DNA from 2 places in the Enterococcus malodoratus genome. Region 2 is predicted to be linked to the other one. Evidence: a T-box and tRNA genes for the amino acid it is inferred to sense, from the RefSeq annotation. Region 2 holds a T-box; the other holds one or more tRNA genes.

Region 1 (8,127 bases), on a different contig from region 2:
CGAAAACTTCCAATGGATCATTTCCTGTTGATTCTTTAATTGTGCTAAAAGCATTGTATACGATATTTGAAGCAGTACCACGTTTGCCGTCAACCATTACACGGTTGATTAAACGAGTTACTAACTTAGAGTTATACATAGGATCTGGCAAAACATCACGTTTTGCAATCATTCCTTTACGAGTCATACGTAACTCCTCCTTCCGAAAATATGTCTTATCTATTCGTTTGATTAAGCTTTAGGTTTTTTAGTACCGTATTTAGAACGGCTTTGTTTACGATCGTTTACACCGGCAGTATCTAGTGCGCCACGAACGATATGGTAACGTACCCCTGGTAAATCTTTTACACGTCCACCACGTAATAGAACAACACTATGTTCTTGTAGGTTATGGCCGATACCTGGAATATAAGCTGTTACTTCAATCAAGTTTGACAAACGAACACGAGCATACTTACGTAACGCTGAGTTAGGTTTCTTAGGTGTCATAGTCCCCACACGTGTACAAACTCCACGTTTTTGTGGTGAGTTCACGTTTGTTTGAGCTTTTTTAAAGCTATTATATCCTTTGTTCAATGCTGGTGAATTTGATTTTTCCACCTTTGATTTACGAGGTTTACGTACTAATTGGTTAATTGTAGGCATTCCTTGTTTCCTCCTTCCTCGATTCGCTTTCTAGTACCACACATCCTGGTGGTTCTTTTTCGGCGATAAAAAATAATGCATCCCTGCATTCTCTATCAAGCGTACCTTGACACAGTCAGCACGTCCCATTCGAGAGACCTGTTCACAAAGCACCTTTGTTAGCATACCACGGTTGGATTTTACTGTCAACAAACATTCTGGACTTTTTTCTTCTTTTATTCTCAAGTAGTTTTTTTGCATAAAATATTTGGACTAAGAAAAATTTCATTCTATTCCAATTGGCTTTTTTTCTCATAAAGACAGTAAGTAAACGCATTCACTTTTTTGGTCTTTTTTACTGAAAAGGCTATCTTTTTTCTTTTTTTGCGATTACAATGGACGTAACTTAGCAGAAGGTGGGATTTTTCAATGAATTTGAAAGAGTTAGTTGGGATCGAAGCAGCGAAATATGTCAAAGACGGGATGATTGTCGGATTAGGAACTGGATCTACGGCTTATTACTTAGTAAAAGAATTAGGGCGTCGAGTAAACGAAGAAGGCTTGAAGATTACTGGTGTAGTAACTTCATCTAAAACAGAGGAGCAAGCAAGAGAATTAGGCATTCCTCTGAAAGCTATCGATGATGTAGAATCCGTCGATCTTACTATTGATGGTGCAGATGAAATCAGCGATGACTTCCAAGGTATCAAAGGCGGCGGCGCAGCTCTGCTTTTCGAGAAAGTGGTAGCAACTTATTCAAAAGACTGCATGTGGATCGTAGACGAAAGCAAGATGGTCAATAAACTGGGTAAATTCCCTTTACCAGTTGAAGTCGTACCATTTGGTAGTCATAACGTTTTTCGTTTATTTGAATCGCGCGGCTATACTCCGACTTGGCGCATGAATGACGCCAATGAATATTTGTTAACAGATGGCGGGCATTACATTATTGATCTGCACCTAGATACGATTGAAGATCCTCATGCATTAGCTGAAGAATTGGACACTTGTGTGGGTGTTGTTGAGCACGGATTATTCATTGATATGATATCGCGTGTAATCGTCGGCACGCCAGAAGGGCCAAAAATCCTCGAAGTACCTGGAAAATAATTTTTATAAAAATCCCTTTAAAGCTCGTGATTTGATAAAAAACACACTCAATTTAATGGAAATCATGGCAGAAACATTGTACAATGAATCAGGAATTGAAAATTTCAGAAATTTCAAAAGGAGAGAATGATATGCCAAAATTAGTTTTTTCTCGTCACGGCTTAAGTGAATGGAACAAATTGAACCAATTTACAGGCTGGGCAGACGTTGATTTGGCTCCAGAAGGTGTCGAAGAAGCAAAAGAAGGCGGACGTAAAATTAGAGAAGCAGGAATTGAATTCGATGTAGCTTACACATCTGTTTTAACTCGTGCGATCAAAACTTGTGACTTGATTTTAGAATACTCTGATCAACTTTGGGTACCAACGATTAAATCTTGGCGCTTAAACGAACGTCACTATGGTAAATTGCAAGGATTGAACAAAAAAGAAACCGCTGAAAAATACGGTGACGAACAAGTTCATATCTGGCGCCGTTCATACGACGTATTACCTCCATTGATGGAAGCTACTGACGAAGGTTCAGCAGCACAAGAACGTCGTTATGCAATGTTAGACCCTCGCGATATTCCTGGCGGCGAAAACCTAAAAGTTACTTTGGAACGTGCATTGCCTTTCTGGCAAGATGAAATCGCTCCTGCTTTGAAAGATGACAAAACTGTTTTAGTTGCTGCGCATGGTAATTCATTGCGTGCATTAGCTAAACACATCGAAGGCATTTCTGATGCAGATATCATGGACTTAGAAATCCCAACAGGTCAACCATTAGTTTATGAATTAAACGATGACCTAACAGTAGCTAAAAAATACTATTTATAAAATTCTTCCCGGCTCAATAATTGGGCCGGGTTTTCTGTATAAAAAAAGACATAAAAAGAAAAAATTCTTTTCATGTCTTTTTTTATGCGGCCGAGAAGACTCGAACTTCCACGGTATTACTACCACTAGCGCCTGAAGCTAGCGCGTCTGCCAATTCCGCCACGACCGCGATTATAAATCACTTCTTTATTTTAGCATAAAATAAAGATTTTAATAAAAAAAAACGCTGGGAAACCCAACGCTTTAATCATGACTCAAAAAACTTGCAACCTTTGTAGCAATCAAATCAATCGCTACATGATTTTCTCCGCCTTCTGGCACGATGATATCTGCATAACGCTTCGTTGGTTCAATAAATTGATGATACATCGGTTTCACTACGGTCAGATATTGATCAATCACTGAATCTAACGTTCGACCGCGTTCATTCATGTCACGCTTAATTCGACGAATGATTCGGGTATCGTCATCCGTATCCACGTAGATTTTTATATCCATCAAATCTCGCAAGCGCTCGTCTTCCAAAATTAGAATACCTTCTACTATAATAACTTCCTTCGGTTCCTGTACATAAACTTGATCACTGCGTGTATGTGCTACGTAATCATAAATTGGTACTTCCACCGTTTGGTAACTCGTTAATCCTTTTAGATGCTCGATCAATAAATCTGTGTCAAAGGCAAATGGATGATCGTAATTAGTTTTTAATCGTTCATCAAAGCTGATACCGCTTTGGTCTTTATAATAAGAATCATGCTCCAACATCATAATAGAGTGATTTGGAAATCGATTGTAGATCGCACGACTGACACTCGTCTTCCCACTGCCTGAACCGCCTGTTACACCAATAATGATCGGCTTGTTTTTCATGCAAATAAAACCTCTTTCGTTTTTTCATTAGTCCTATTATAGCGAAACAGCGTTAAATTGCTATTAAAAACTCAAAATTCTTCTAAAATTTGATAGAGGTCGGTCAATTCTTTAATTTGAAATGTCGGTTTGATCTCATTTGGTTCTTGTTGTTGTGGATTCATCCAGATCGTATCAATGCCAGCCACTTGTCCGCCTTTGATATCTGAGGTTAAAGAATCACCAATGATCACCGTCTTTTCCTTATTCAAACGTGGAATCTCAGAAAAAACAATATCAAAAAATTCTTTCATCGGTTTATGAACACCCATTTCTTCAGAGATAAAGAATTTCTTGAAGTACGGTGCTAGACCCGATTTTTTCAACCGCTGATGCTGTGTTACGGAGACACCATTCGTCACGATGTAAAGGTCCTCTTTCTGACTTAGAGCTTCTACGACCTCTAGACTATTTGCGATCAATTGATACCCTTGATTCAAATACTGGCGATAACGTGCTTCGGTATTGGGCCCATCCACTTCTCGTTCATACTGTTCGAAAAATAAACGAAAGCGATTGTCTAGCAGCTCTTGGCGTGACAGCAAACCTGCTTCATGATCGCGCCAAAAACCTTGATTCATTTTTTTATAATTATTTTTTACTGATAATGAGGGTTCTACCCCCATATCTTGGAACAACCAGCTAAGCGCTTGTTCTTCCGCTGCTTTAAAATCTAGCAATGTATCATCAATATCAAATAAAATTGTCTCGTATCGCATCTTCAAACCTTCTATCTAAAATATGTTTTTAATTGTTGAAGCTCCTCTTGTGCCAGTGAACGATAGTCGCCTTGCGCCAAATCTTCCGGCAACTGTAGCGGTCCCATCGTAAGTCGCTTCAAACTTGTTACTTTTTTCCCACAAGCCAAAAACATTTTTTTGACTTGATGAAATTTTCCTTCTCGAATTGTCAGCAATACTTCCGAATGGCTCGGCTCAGAACTCAAAATTTCCAATTGTGCTGGCTGACAACGAATCCCTCCGTGAAAAACGATGCCTTCTTCAAATGCCGAGATATCTTCGTGTGTCACCATTTCATTGACCGTCGCACGATATGTTTTCGTTACCTTGGAGCCTGGTTGCAAAAGATCATACCCTAATTGGCCATTATCAGTCAAAAGTAACAAACCTGTTGTGTCACGATCCAAACGACCGACCGGATACAAGTCGGCCGGCCGTTCAGTTTTCGCGACCAATTCTATTACCGTTTGAAATTTCGAGTCGCTCTTCGCGGTTACAACACCTGCTGGTTTATTCAGTAAATAATAGACATGGTTCGTCTGCAGATTCTGACCATTAACCTGGATTTCATGCAGTTGGCTATCCACGTTGCGCTGCTGATTGAATTCAGCAACACCATCAACAAAGACTTTCTTCATAAGAAACAAACGCTTCATTTCTTTGCGAGTTGTCGCTAAATTTTGTTCGATTACTTTGTCTAACCGCATTTTTGAAACTCCTTCAAATCTGTCGGACTCATTATACCGAAATTTCAAAAAAAGACAAAACCACTTAGGTCTTGTCTTTACATTTTATTCATTTTTGAAGGTAAACGTCACATCATCCAGATTTGTCATTGAAGCAAATTTTTCGTCATACAATCTGACTGACAGTTTGAATTCTTGCTCGTGATAAAGTTTTTCATACGACTCTTTGTCTGTCGCAAACACTAGATACTTCGTTGCCTCTTCCCCAACAGGTAAATCCGTTTTCTCTGCTGTGACCTCGAGTCCATTTTGAGACATCGTTTTTACAGAGTTTCCCATCGTTAATGAACCCGACGTATTGCCAAATTTTATTGGCGCTTTTCCATCATTTTTCACCATAAGTTTGGTCGTCAACAAAACAACACCGGTCTCAAATTTCTTGAAGCGGGAAGCCTGATCTTCATTTGGAACAAATTCAGTAAATTGATAACCGTCTAAGGTCACCTTAATACCTTCAAATTCTTTCGTTTCATTTGGTTCTTTTGAAGCTAGTAGTGTTTTGGTCCCCATATTCTCTACAGTTGCTTTGTCTTGATAGAAAGCACTAGCATCTTCGACTTTCTTTTCACCCTCAACATTGAAAGAGACTGGCTCTTCTTTTTTTGCTAAAACGGCATCAGCTGATTTAAAGCTGTCCTTTTTAGTATAGATACCAGGAATTTCCAGCATTGCTTCGCCGTGTTCGACAATTTTCTCCATCGCCTCTGGTTTTATCGACAATGCTACAAATCCACGAATTTGCGCTTTTTCTGCCACTTCATTATCTTTTTTGATCAGGTCGCTGACTAAGTCTTCCGCTAACAGTTCTTTTTTGCGCATAATTGCGGCATTGTAACCGGTCAGATTTAAAGAAAAACCAGGACCTACGTAAACCTTTTGATCCATCTTGTTTTGAATCGACGCATCCATGATTACTACGCCGCCCTTTTCATGCTGACCACCGAATGGAATATCAAAGTTGCGAGAAAAGTTTTCGATCTGGTAATACCGATAGCCCTCGATCGTTACCTTAGCATCCTCGTTCTCCGATACAATCGGTTCTTTATTTTCATAAAGCAGATTGATCTTTTCCGCTTCCGTTTCCGTCTTCAACACTTTTTCGACTGCTTCCCAATCCCCAGATTCCTCACTTTGTTTTCCTGCATCACTTTCTTTCGTGCTCTCTTTTGTACTTCTTTCAGTCGTTTTTTCGGTTTTGCTTGTTTGCTCACTGCTGCTCGCTGTATCCTCAGATGTGTCGTTACCACACCCTGTCACTAAGACTAACCCCATCAATAAACTTGCAACCAACTTCCACTTTTTCATTGTTACCCTCCATTTTGCTACTTGATACTTTAAGATAGCAGTTTCAAACTAATAAGACAAATACGCTTTCATTCTTATAAAATAGCTCGAAAATCAATAATAAATGGCGGTGACTATTTATAAATCGAAAAAATGAACACTTATCTGCGTGTGTTTATTTTTCATAGTTATTCTTTTTTAATATACACAGCTTATTTATAAAGAAAAAATATTTTCTTTTGATGTCATTTTTGCTCGTCTTTTAGCAAATAATCCCTCGTGTGAAAGTCTTTTCTTAAACTTTTTGGCTTGCTCCTTTTGTCTCTTTTCAATAAAGAAAAGGGATTATCCTTGCAATTTCATGAGATACGTCCTAGAATTTAATTATACGAGTCAGAGATTCGTATGATTAAGTGAATCGACACTTCGGTGTCAAAGGTTTCTCATACACAGCGTTACGACCTGGTAGAGAAAGTTGAACTTAGACTTTTTTTGGACAGTTGTGTATTCAACTGTCTTTTTGCGTTTTCGCGAAGCCATTGTGCTGAGAATAACCCGTCACTTAAATAAAATCTGTCTGAACAAACCACAGACAGTCACATTTTAAGGAGGAATTTGGTTATGGCAGTATCATTGAAAGTAGAAGAAAGAGCAACTCGTCCCCGTTCCGTTCGCAATCAATTGCGTCACGAAGGAAAAGTCCCTGCAGTCGTTAATGGTTACAAAGTAGAAAGCACACCTATCTCAATTGATGAACGTGACTTCTCAAAATTATTGCGTGAAAATGGTGCAAACACTGTTTTTACAATTGAAATTGGCGGCAAAAAAGTAAATACTTTATTGCGCGGATCTCAAATGGATACTTTTACTCATCGTTTAACTCACGTTGAATTATTATCAGTAAACTTATCAGAAGAAACAGAAGCAGAAACAGAAATCAACTTAGTTGGTGAATCTGCAGGCGTGAAAGCTGGCGGTGTATTAACTCAAACACTTTATACAGTAACTGTTTCCGCAACACCAGAAAAATTACCAGAAGGTATCGAAGTAGACATCTCTGGATTAGAAATCGGCGAATCGATCTCTATCGGCGATCTACCTAAAAACGCTGATTACACGATCGTAACGGATGCTGAAGAACAAATCGCAGCGATCCAAGAAGCTCAAGAACTTCCTGAAGAAGACGCTCCTGCTGAAGGCGCTGAACCAGAAGTCATCGGCGAATCAACGGAAGAATAGAAACTTAGCGGGGCATGCCGAAAGATATTTCGGCATGCCTCTTTTTATGGTAGTAACTATCTCTTAACCTGATCAGCAAATGTACGTTCTTTTACTTTTTCTTATATACCAAGCACAATGAGTGGTCTTTTTGGAAAAAAAGATTTACAATAAGTCACTACAAAGCTTACTTGTACTTTAAGTAAGTGATTCCAACTAAAGGAGGAAAATCTATGTTTGAAACATTTGATTCGAAAAAAAGTCGTTATGCCTCTGTCGGTGTGGTGTCCAGCTTGCCGGGCGAGCTGATTGATAGTATCTGGTATATCATTGACTTAGACTTGAAGGGTTTGATCCCATTAGAAAATATCTTAAGTTTTGACTTAATCAACAATGATGGCCATGTCACGATGCACTTCTCTCAAGAGGGAAGCAGCGTTGAGATGGGAATTGATTTACCCTTTGGCTACTCTAATGAGTTTCCGCAAGAGGTCTATGCTTATGATGACGGCAGCCGTCAAACTATTTTGTTGCCGAATGAGATTCGCCAACGTTAGCTGATAGGACAATCCTTTTTTGAGGGTTGTCTTTTTTTCTTAACATTTTAAGCGAGACTCTTGCTTTCAGAAAAATATGTGGTACTATCAATCAGAAAATTTTTTTAGAAAGCAGGAAAAA
Region 2 (8,127 bases):
GGCATGGGGCGTTGCTAGTGTTTTTGGCCCACTGGCGGGCGGATTGATTGTTGATACGATTGGTTGGCATTGGATTTTCTTTATCAATGTACCGATTGGATTGGGATTGATTGGTTTGTTGCAGTATTTCTTTATTGAAGAGAAAAAGGTTCGTCAAGCGAAGAAAATGGATATTTTCGGTTGTTTGTTTTTAATGTCAACGTTAGTAAGTTTATTGTTAGGCTTCCAATTGTTGGGTGATGAAGGAGTATCGTTACCTGTTGCGGCCTTATTCATTTTAAGTATTCTTTCATTGATGTTGTTTATTCGCACGGAAAAGCGTGCGGATGATCCTGTGATCAATCTAAAATTATTCGGCAATCAAATCTTTGCCAGTGTGAACGTAGTCGCAGCTCTGATCAGTGGTTTTTTGATGGGATTAGATGTGTACATTCCTATGTGGATGCAGGGAGTGTTGGGAAAACCGGCGGGACTCGGCGGGTTAGTGTTAGCACCGATGTCGATCGTTTGGATGTACGGATCCTTTCTATCAGGTCAATTATTACGCAAGTATTCGGCAAAATGGATCATTATTATTGGGCTGATCATTATTTTAGCTGGCGGTGGAACATTGCTGGCACTGCCGCAACAAAGTCCTTTCTGGCTGTTTTTCATTATTATGGGCGTCTTAGGTATTGGTTACGGACTGTCTGTCACGACAACGACAGTCGAGGCTCAAGCCAGCGTACCGAAAGAGGAAATCGGTGTAGCAACTTCATTCAATACTTTGTCTCGTACGATTGGTCAAACGGTCATGGTCTCAGTTTTTGGGATTATTTTGAATGTCGCAAATGGACGGCAATTAGTTAAGGCTGGAATTACTGATCTGGATATTATGAATCGACTGATCAATCCCCATACTGCTTTGCAAATTGAAGCTGGTTTGCGCGCTGAGTTGCGAAAAATTCTCTTTGACAGTTTGCATTGGGTCTATTTTGCAGGCTTGCTGTTAATCATTTTCGCGTTAGTATTCAGCTTTATGGTTGGCAAACAAGCGAGAAGTGTTAAACTAAACGAAGAATAATAGAACTGGGGGATCTAGTTGAATGGCTTTTTTACAAGTAAATGTATATTCGAATGTTTTGCAGATGGAAGTAGCGATGAACGTACTTTTGCCGCAAACGACTTACAAAAAAATAGGAACTGAAACTATTGGTGTAACGGAAGACGTACCTGTCTTGTATTTGTTACATGGTATGGGCGGGAATCACAGCGTATGGGAACGCCGGACATCGATCGAACGTTATGTGGCCGAGTATCAAATGGCCGTTGTAATGCCTTCGACGGATCTTGGTTTTTACACGGATACGACTTATGATATGAACTATTGGACGTTTGTCTCGGAGGAATTACCGACGATTGTTCACGAGCTTTTCCCACAAATCACTCACAAACGTGAAAAAACTTTTGCGGCGGGTTTATCCATGGGCGGTTACGGAGCATTGAAGTTAGGCTTAGCCAAGCCGGAAAATTTTGCCGCAGTTGCTTCCCTTTCTGGAGCAGTGGTCTTAGCGGATGTGGAAAGTTTATTATTGGTCCGCAACGAGGCGTATTGGCAAGGAATTTTTGGTCCATTAGATCAACTCCAAGGATCGGAGAATGATCCGCTGTATTTACTAGATAAGCTAGCAGCGAGCAATGAGCCGGCACCACGGTTCTTCTTAGCTTGTGGGACGGAAGATGATTTGTATCCGGCCAGTCAATATATGGCTCATAAAATGGAACAAAAAAAGTTTGATGTGACCTTTGAAGAAGGTCCAGGAAAACATGATTGGGTATTTTGGGATGCGTGGATCAAGCGCGTATTGGAATGGTTCAATGAAAAGAGCGACTGATCATCAGCCGCTCTTTTTTTGTATCTATATAACCAAAGTAGTACGATTGAATGCCTTAATGATTCAGGGCTTCCACGCACAATAAAATTGGTGGGTTATTTTTCTGGTTGATGAATTGATAATTTAGCACACTGAATTTTTCTTGCGGCAAGTTTTGGCAAAAATTCAGAACCTCATTTTTTTCGGTTTCGCCGCCCTCATGACCATAATAAATGACAACAATCATGCGTCCGCCGACGCTCAAGCGTTTCAAGATGGCAGTCATGGCTTGTTTGGTCGTTTCAGGTAAGGTGACGATCTGCTTGTCACTTTTGGGTAAGTATCCGAGATTAAAAATCGCAGCGCGAATTGGTTGATCGCTCGCGATTTTTTCTTCGATCGTTTCATGTCCTGCGAGAAAAAGGGTGGAACGATCAGTGTAGTCTGCTAATTTTTTGCGAGTATTTTCAACAGCCTGCTCTTGGATATCAAAGGCATAGACATGTCCAGTTGAACCGACCAATTCAGCTAAAAAAAGTGTGTCGTTGCCATTTCCCATGGTAGCGTCGATCACATGGTCGCCTTCAGAGACGATTTCTTTTAGTAGTTGGTGGCTAAAGCGTAATGCCGGTAGCAGCATGACCAAATTCCTTTCTTAAAGCAAATTTCCCCTGATAGGAGTCGCGACGAATCAATTCTTGATCAATTGCGTTTAAAACTTCCCATTTTTTTAGGCTCCACATTGGACCAATCAATGAATCCCACGGTGCGTCGCCAGTTAGACGATGAATGATAATATCTTGCGGAATCATTTCTAATTGATCGCAAATAACAGAAACGTAATCGTCTTTGCTCATTAATTGCAAACGCCCTTCGGCATAATCCCGCAGCATCTTTGTGTTGCGCATCAAATGCAGCAGGTGCAGCTTGATCCCTTGCACGTCGGAATCCAAAATTGTCCGGCGAACATTTTCCCGCATCATTTCTAACGATTCACCGGGGAGACCGTTGATTAAATGTGTGCAGACATTGATATTGTGTTTGCGCAGCCGCGCTACAGCATCAACATAAGTTGGATAATCATGTGCGCGGTTGATTTTATCACTGGTTGATTCATAGGTAGTTTGTAAACCCAGCTCGACCCACAAATAGAGCCGTTGATTGAGTTCAGCTAAATATTCCACGACTTCCGGCGGCAGACAATCGGGACGTGTACCAACGGATAATCCGACGACACCAGGCAAGTTGACGACCTGCTCGAAACGTTCGCGAATCACTTCTACGGGAGCATGGGTATTGGTAAAGTTTTGGAAATAAACGATGTATTGATCAACATGGGGCCATTTCTGGTGCATCATGTCGATTTCCTTATGGAATTGCTGCGGCAAAGGGTCGCTGGGCGCCACGATCATATCACCAGAACCAGAAACACTGCAAAAAGTACAGCCGCCGTGAGCAACGGTGCCGTCACGGTTAGGGCAATCAAAACCGCCATCGACGGGAACTTTAAAAATTTTCCCGCCGAATTGCTGACGCAATGCGTAATTCCATGAATGGTAGCGTTTGGTATCATCATCACTGTATTGAAAAGTCATTTATTTTCTCCTAATCATTTTTAGATCATAAGCCAATTTTTTCTGTTTATAGTAGGGATAAGTAAAGAACAGCCAACTACTGCCAAACAGCATTCCGCCAAGCACATCACTGGGGTAATGAACACCGAGATAGATGCGGCTGATTACGATACTTACGATCAAGAGCCCTACCACGATTTGGGCGGTCAAACGCGGCGTTTTTTCTTTGAAAAATAGTCCCATAACAAAAATCAATGTGCCAAATAATAGCGTGCTGGCGGTCGAATGGCCGCTGGGAAAACTAAAACTGTGCTCAGTTACCATATGAGGCAAGATGGTTGGGCGGGCGCGCTGAAAGAATATTTTCAATAAATGATTACCGGCGCCGCTGACGAGTGCCATGCTGAGCGCCAACCAAAGCGCCGTGATTTTTTGCTTGTTAAAATAAAATAAACCGACAAAAACAAAGGACAGAAGAACGACAGTGATTGGGTTCGCAAATTTTGTTACCCATAAAAAGTAGCCATTCATCTGTGGGTATAGCTGGTGAACGGCATGAATGATTCCTCGATCAAAGCCGACTAAGGTTTCTGGATAAAACCGGATAATGTAACACAGTGCCGCAAAAAATAGCAAAGTGAAGCTGCCGATTAATTGGTAGATGGGTTTATTTTTCATTGTTTTTATGAATCATCCTTTCTAAACAGAAGTATTATATCATGTTTCATCTGCTGGACAATTTTTTTCAAAGCTTTCTTAAGGGGAATTCAATTGAATTCTATTTTGGAATCTGCTAAGATGAAACTACTTTGAATATTATTGCCCGGAAGAGGAGTAGTAGAAACGAACGCATCTCAGAGAGCGCACGGTGCTGAAAGTGTGCATGCGGAACATTCGAACTTACCTTGGAGCATGATCAATCGATCCGGTTAAGGACCGTTACATCCTTTGAGGTCTGTCATGTGGCAGATGAAAATAGGTGGTACCACGTTATTAACGTCCTATGAAAGTTTTTAGAGCTTTCGTAGGGCTTTTTTTCTTACCAACAGGCTTTTAGTTTCAATTTAATCACTTCGGCTATATTATTATTGTAAACAAAATAAGTTCATATATTAGGAGGAGCAACATGAGTTACGATCACAAAGAGATTGAGAAAAAATGGCAAAAATATTGGGCAAAACATCATGTATTCAATACCCAAGATGATCCTGAAAAACCAAAATTTTATGCTTTAGATATGTTTCCTTACCCATCTGGACAAGGGTTGCACGTTGGTCACCCGGAAGGCTACACTGCGACGGATGTGATTTCACGGATGAAACGAGCACAAGGATACAATGTTTTGCATCCGATGGGCTGGGACGCGTTTGGTCTGCCAGCGGAACAATATGCCTTGGATACTGGGAATGATCCAGCGGAATTTACGAAAAAAAATATTGAAACATTCAAACGCCAAATCAACTCATTAGGGTTCAGCTATGACTGGAATCGTGAGTTAAATACGACAGATCCGGACTATTACAAATGGACCCAATGGATCTTTGAACAAATGTATGAAAAAGGGTTGGCTTATGAAGCAGAAGTTCCGGTTAACTGGGTACCAGAACTTGGAACAGTTATTTCTAATGAAGAAGTGATTGATGGCAAGAGTGAACGCGGCGGGTATGATGTTGTTCGCAAACCAATGCGTCAATGGATGCTGAAAATTACTGCTTATGCGGATCGTTTATTGGATGATCTAGAAACGGTTGATTGGCCTGAAAGCATCAAAGAAATGCAGCGCAACTGGATCGGCCGTTCGATCGGTGCGAATGTCAGCTTCAAGATTGAAGGCAGCGAAGAAACATTCACTGTTTTCACTACACGACCTGATACCTTATTTGGTGCTACTTATGCTGTTTTGGCGCCAGAGCTGGAATTGGTTCAAAAAATTACGACGGCTGCGCAAAAAGCAGCGGTAGATGCCTACATTGATGAAGCATCGAAAAAATCAGAATTGAATCGGACAGATCTAGCGAAAGAAAAAACCGGTGTTTTCACCGGTGCTTACGCGATCAATCCGGTCAACGGTGAGAAAATGCCAATCTGGATCGGGGACTACGTTCTAGCTTCATATGGAACCGGTGCGATCATGGCGGTTCCTGCTCATGATGAACGAGATTATGAATTTGCGAAAACGTTTGGTTTGCCGATCGTTCCGGTTCTTGAAGGCGGCGATGTAGAAAAAGAAGCCTTCACTGGCGATGGTCAGCACATCAACTCAGATTTCTTGGACGGTTTGAATAAACAAGATGCCATCGATAAAATGGTACCTTGGCTGGAAGAAAACGGCTATGGTAAAAAAGAAATTAGTTACCGTTTACGCGATTGGTTGTTCTCTCGCCAACGCTATTGGGGCGAACCGATCCCTGTGATTCATTGGGAAGATGGCACGACTGGTTTAGTACCTGATTACGAATTGCCATTGGAATTGCCGAAAACGAAAGATATCAAACCAAGCGGTACTGGCGAATCACCATTAGCCAATATCGAAGACTGGGTCAATGTCGTTGATCCGATTACAGGTAAAAAAGGTCGTCGTGAGACCAACACAATGCCGCAATGGGCCGGCAGCTCATGGTATTACTTGCGCTTTATCGATCCGCATAACAAAGAGGCTTTAGCTGATTATGATAAATTGAAACGCTGGATGCCGGTAGATCTTTACATTGGCGGAGCGGAACACGCAGTATTGCATCTATTGTATGTACGCTTCTGGCATAAATTCTTGTATGATATCGGTGTGGTGCCAACCAATGAGCCATTCCAAAAATTATACAATCAAGGAATGATTTTGGGTCAAAGCTTCCGTGATAGCCGTGGAGCACTTGTACCAACCAACATGGTAGAAAAACGTGATGGTAAATGGTTCAGCATTGAAACTGGTGAAGAATTAGAAGAAGCACCTGCCAAAATGAGTAAATCATTGAAGAACGTTGTAAACCCTGACGATGTGGTGGACAAATACGGTGCAGACACGCTGCGGATGTATGAAATGTTCATGGGTCCATTGGACGCTTCGATTGCTTGGAGCGAAAACGGTCTTGAAGGTTCGCGGAAATTCTTGGATCGTGTATGGCGCCTGATTGTCGATGAAGAAGGTAAAATGCGTGACCATATCACGACCTTTAACGATGGTTCATTGACGAAAGTCTACAATCAAACGGTTAAAAAAGTAACCGAAGACATGGAACATCTGCATTTGAATACCGCTATTTCTCAACTGATGGTCTTCATAAATGATGCGTATAAAGCAGAAGCATTAACTTATGAATATGTGGAGGGCTTTGTGCAATTACTAGCACCAATCGCGCCGCATATCGCCGAAGAACTTTGGGCGATCTTAGGACATGATGAAGACATTTCTTATGTTGCATGGCCAGTTTATGACGAAGAAGCCTTAGTTGAAAATGAAATTGAAGTAATCTTGCAAGTTAACGGCAAAGTGCGTTCAAAAGTTATGGTCGCTGTGGATCTAGCTAAAGACGAGCTGGAAAAACTTGCGATGGCTGATGAACATATTCAACGTAATATTGAAGGCAAGACAATCCGTAAAGTAATCGTTGTGCCAAATAAATTAGTCAATATTGTCGCTAATTAATAGTTAGAACTCCGCAAATTTTTGCGGGGTTCTTTTTTTGTGCGGGGGAATATCGAATATCGTGCTAGTTTTTTTCTTTAAATAGTAGCAAGCGCGCTATTCAAATATGCTAGGATGTAGAAAAAGGAAATGAGGAGATCTCATGGAAAAGATCACTGAACTGTTAGGGATTCAATATCCGATTTTTCAAGGAGCGATGGCTCATATAGCCCGCTATCCACTGGTCAGTGCGGTTTCTGAGGCAGGCGGATTAGGGATTATTGCGGCAGGAGGTTTAAGCGGAGAGGAATTGCGGGAACAAATTCGAGAGACTAAGAAACGTACAAAGAACCCTTTCGCTGTAAATTTGATGCTGCAGATGGAAAATATTTCGGAGCAGGTCGATGTGCTGATCGCCGAAGATATTAAGATCGTAACGACTGGCGCAGGGACACCAAAACCGTATATGGAAAGACTAAAGCAAGCTGGGATCAAAATATTTCCTGTGATTCCTTCAGTAAAAATAGCACAAAAAATGGAACAGTTGGGTGTGGACGGTGTGATCGCTGAGGGGATGGAAGCCGGCGGACACATTGGTGAAACAACGACCATGACATTAATACCGCAAGTCGCACAAGCTGTAAATATACCTGTGATTGCGGCCGGTGGTATCGGGGATGGACATGGAATGGCAGCCGCGTTTGCATTAGGCGCATGTGGTGTTCAGATGGGCACGGCTTTTCTAACAACAACAGAATGTCCGATCCACGAAAATTATAAACAGGCGATCCTACAAGCCAATGATACGGCGACCGTGGTTATTCATAAGGAAAAAGGCGGAGCGATTCGCGGATTAAGGAATGAACTATTGGAAGGTTATTCCAAAAATGAATCAGGGGAGGTCTTTTCTTTAGCAGCCTTGCAACGGGCGGCGGATGATGGCGATGTTCAGCAAGGCAGTGTTATGTCGGGCCAAATTGCAGGAATGCTAACGCAAGTGCGGCCAGTTAAAGAGCTGATTGAAGCAGTTTATGCTGAAGCAGAAGCTGTCAGTCAGAAGATAGTTTTAAGGTAAGGATTT

Evidence for each region. The T-box of region 2 lies ahead of leuS (leucine--tRNA ligase). A T-box ahead of a tRNA ligase gene usually reads a tRNA of that ligase, here a tRNA-Leu.
Region 1: it encodes a tRNA-Leu, which carries the amino acid that the T-box ahead of leuS (leucine--tRNA ligase) is inferred to sense. The anticodon was not compared.

Annotation. Positions count from the first base shown of each region.
Region 1 covers NZ_JAQDPG010000005.1:101,536-109,662, forward strand. The annotation lists gene rpsG (30S ribosomal protein S7) at 1-187, opposite strand, end outside; gene rpsL (30S ribosomal protein S12) at 232-645, opposite strand; gene rpiA (ribose-5-phosphate isomerase RpiA) at 1,054-1,734, shown strand; gene gpmA (2,3-diphosphoglycerate-dependent phosphoglycerate mutase) at 1,866-2,552, shown strand; tRNA gene PGP85_RS09660 (tRNA-Leu) at 2,638-2,721, opposite strand; gene udk (uridine kinase) at 2,796-3,422, opposite strand; gene PGP85_RS09670 (YjjG family noncanonical pyrimidine nucleotidase) at 3,494-4,180, opposite strand; gene PGP85_RS09675 (16S rRNA pseudouridine(516) synthase) at 4,192-4,908, opposite strand; gene PGP85_RS09680 (hypothetical protein) at 4,993-6,252, opposite strand; gene PGP85_RS09685 (50S ribosomal protein L25/general stress protein Ctc) at 6,853-7,470, shown strand; gene PGP85_RS09690 (DUF960 domain-containing protein) at 7,683-8,006, shown strand.
Region 2 covers NZ_JAQDPG010000010.1:170,995-179,121, reverse strand. The annotation lists gene PGP85_RS16395 (MDR family MFS transporter) at 1-1,063, shown strand, start outside; gene PGP85_RS16390 (alpha/beta hydrolase) at 1,086-1,874, shown strand; gene PGP85_RS16385 (class I SAM-dependent methyltransferase) at 1,930-2,493, opposite strand; gene PGP85_RS16380 (TIGR01212 family radical SAM protein) at 2,468-3,448, opposite strand; gene PGP85_RS16375 (phosphatase PAP2 family protein) at 3,449-4,105, opposite strand; T-box leader at 4,243-4,434, shown strand; gene leuS (leucine--tRNA ligase) at 4,554-7,067, shown strand; gene PGP85_RS16365 (NAD(P)H-dependent flavin oxidoreductase) at 7,210-8,121, shown strand.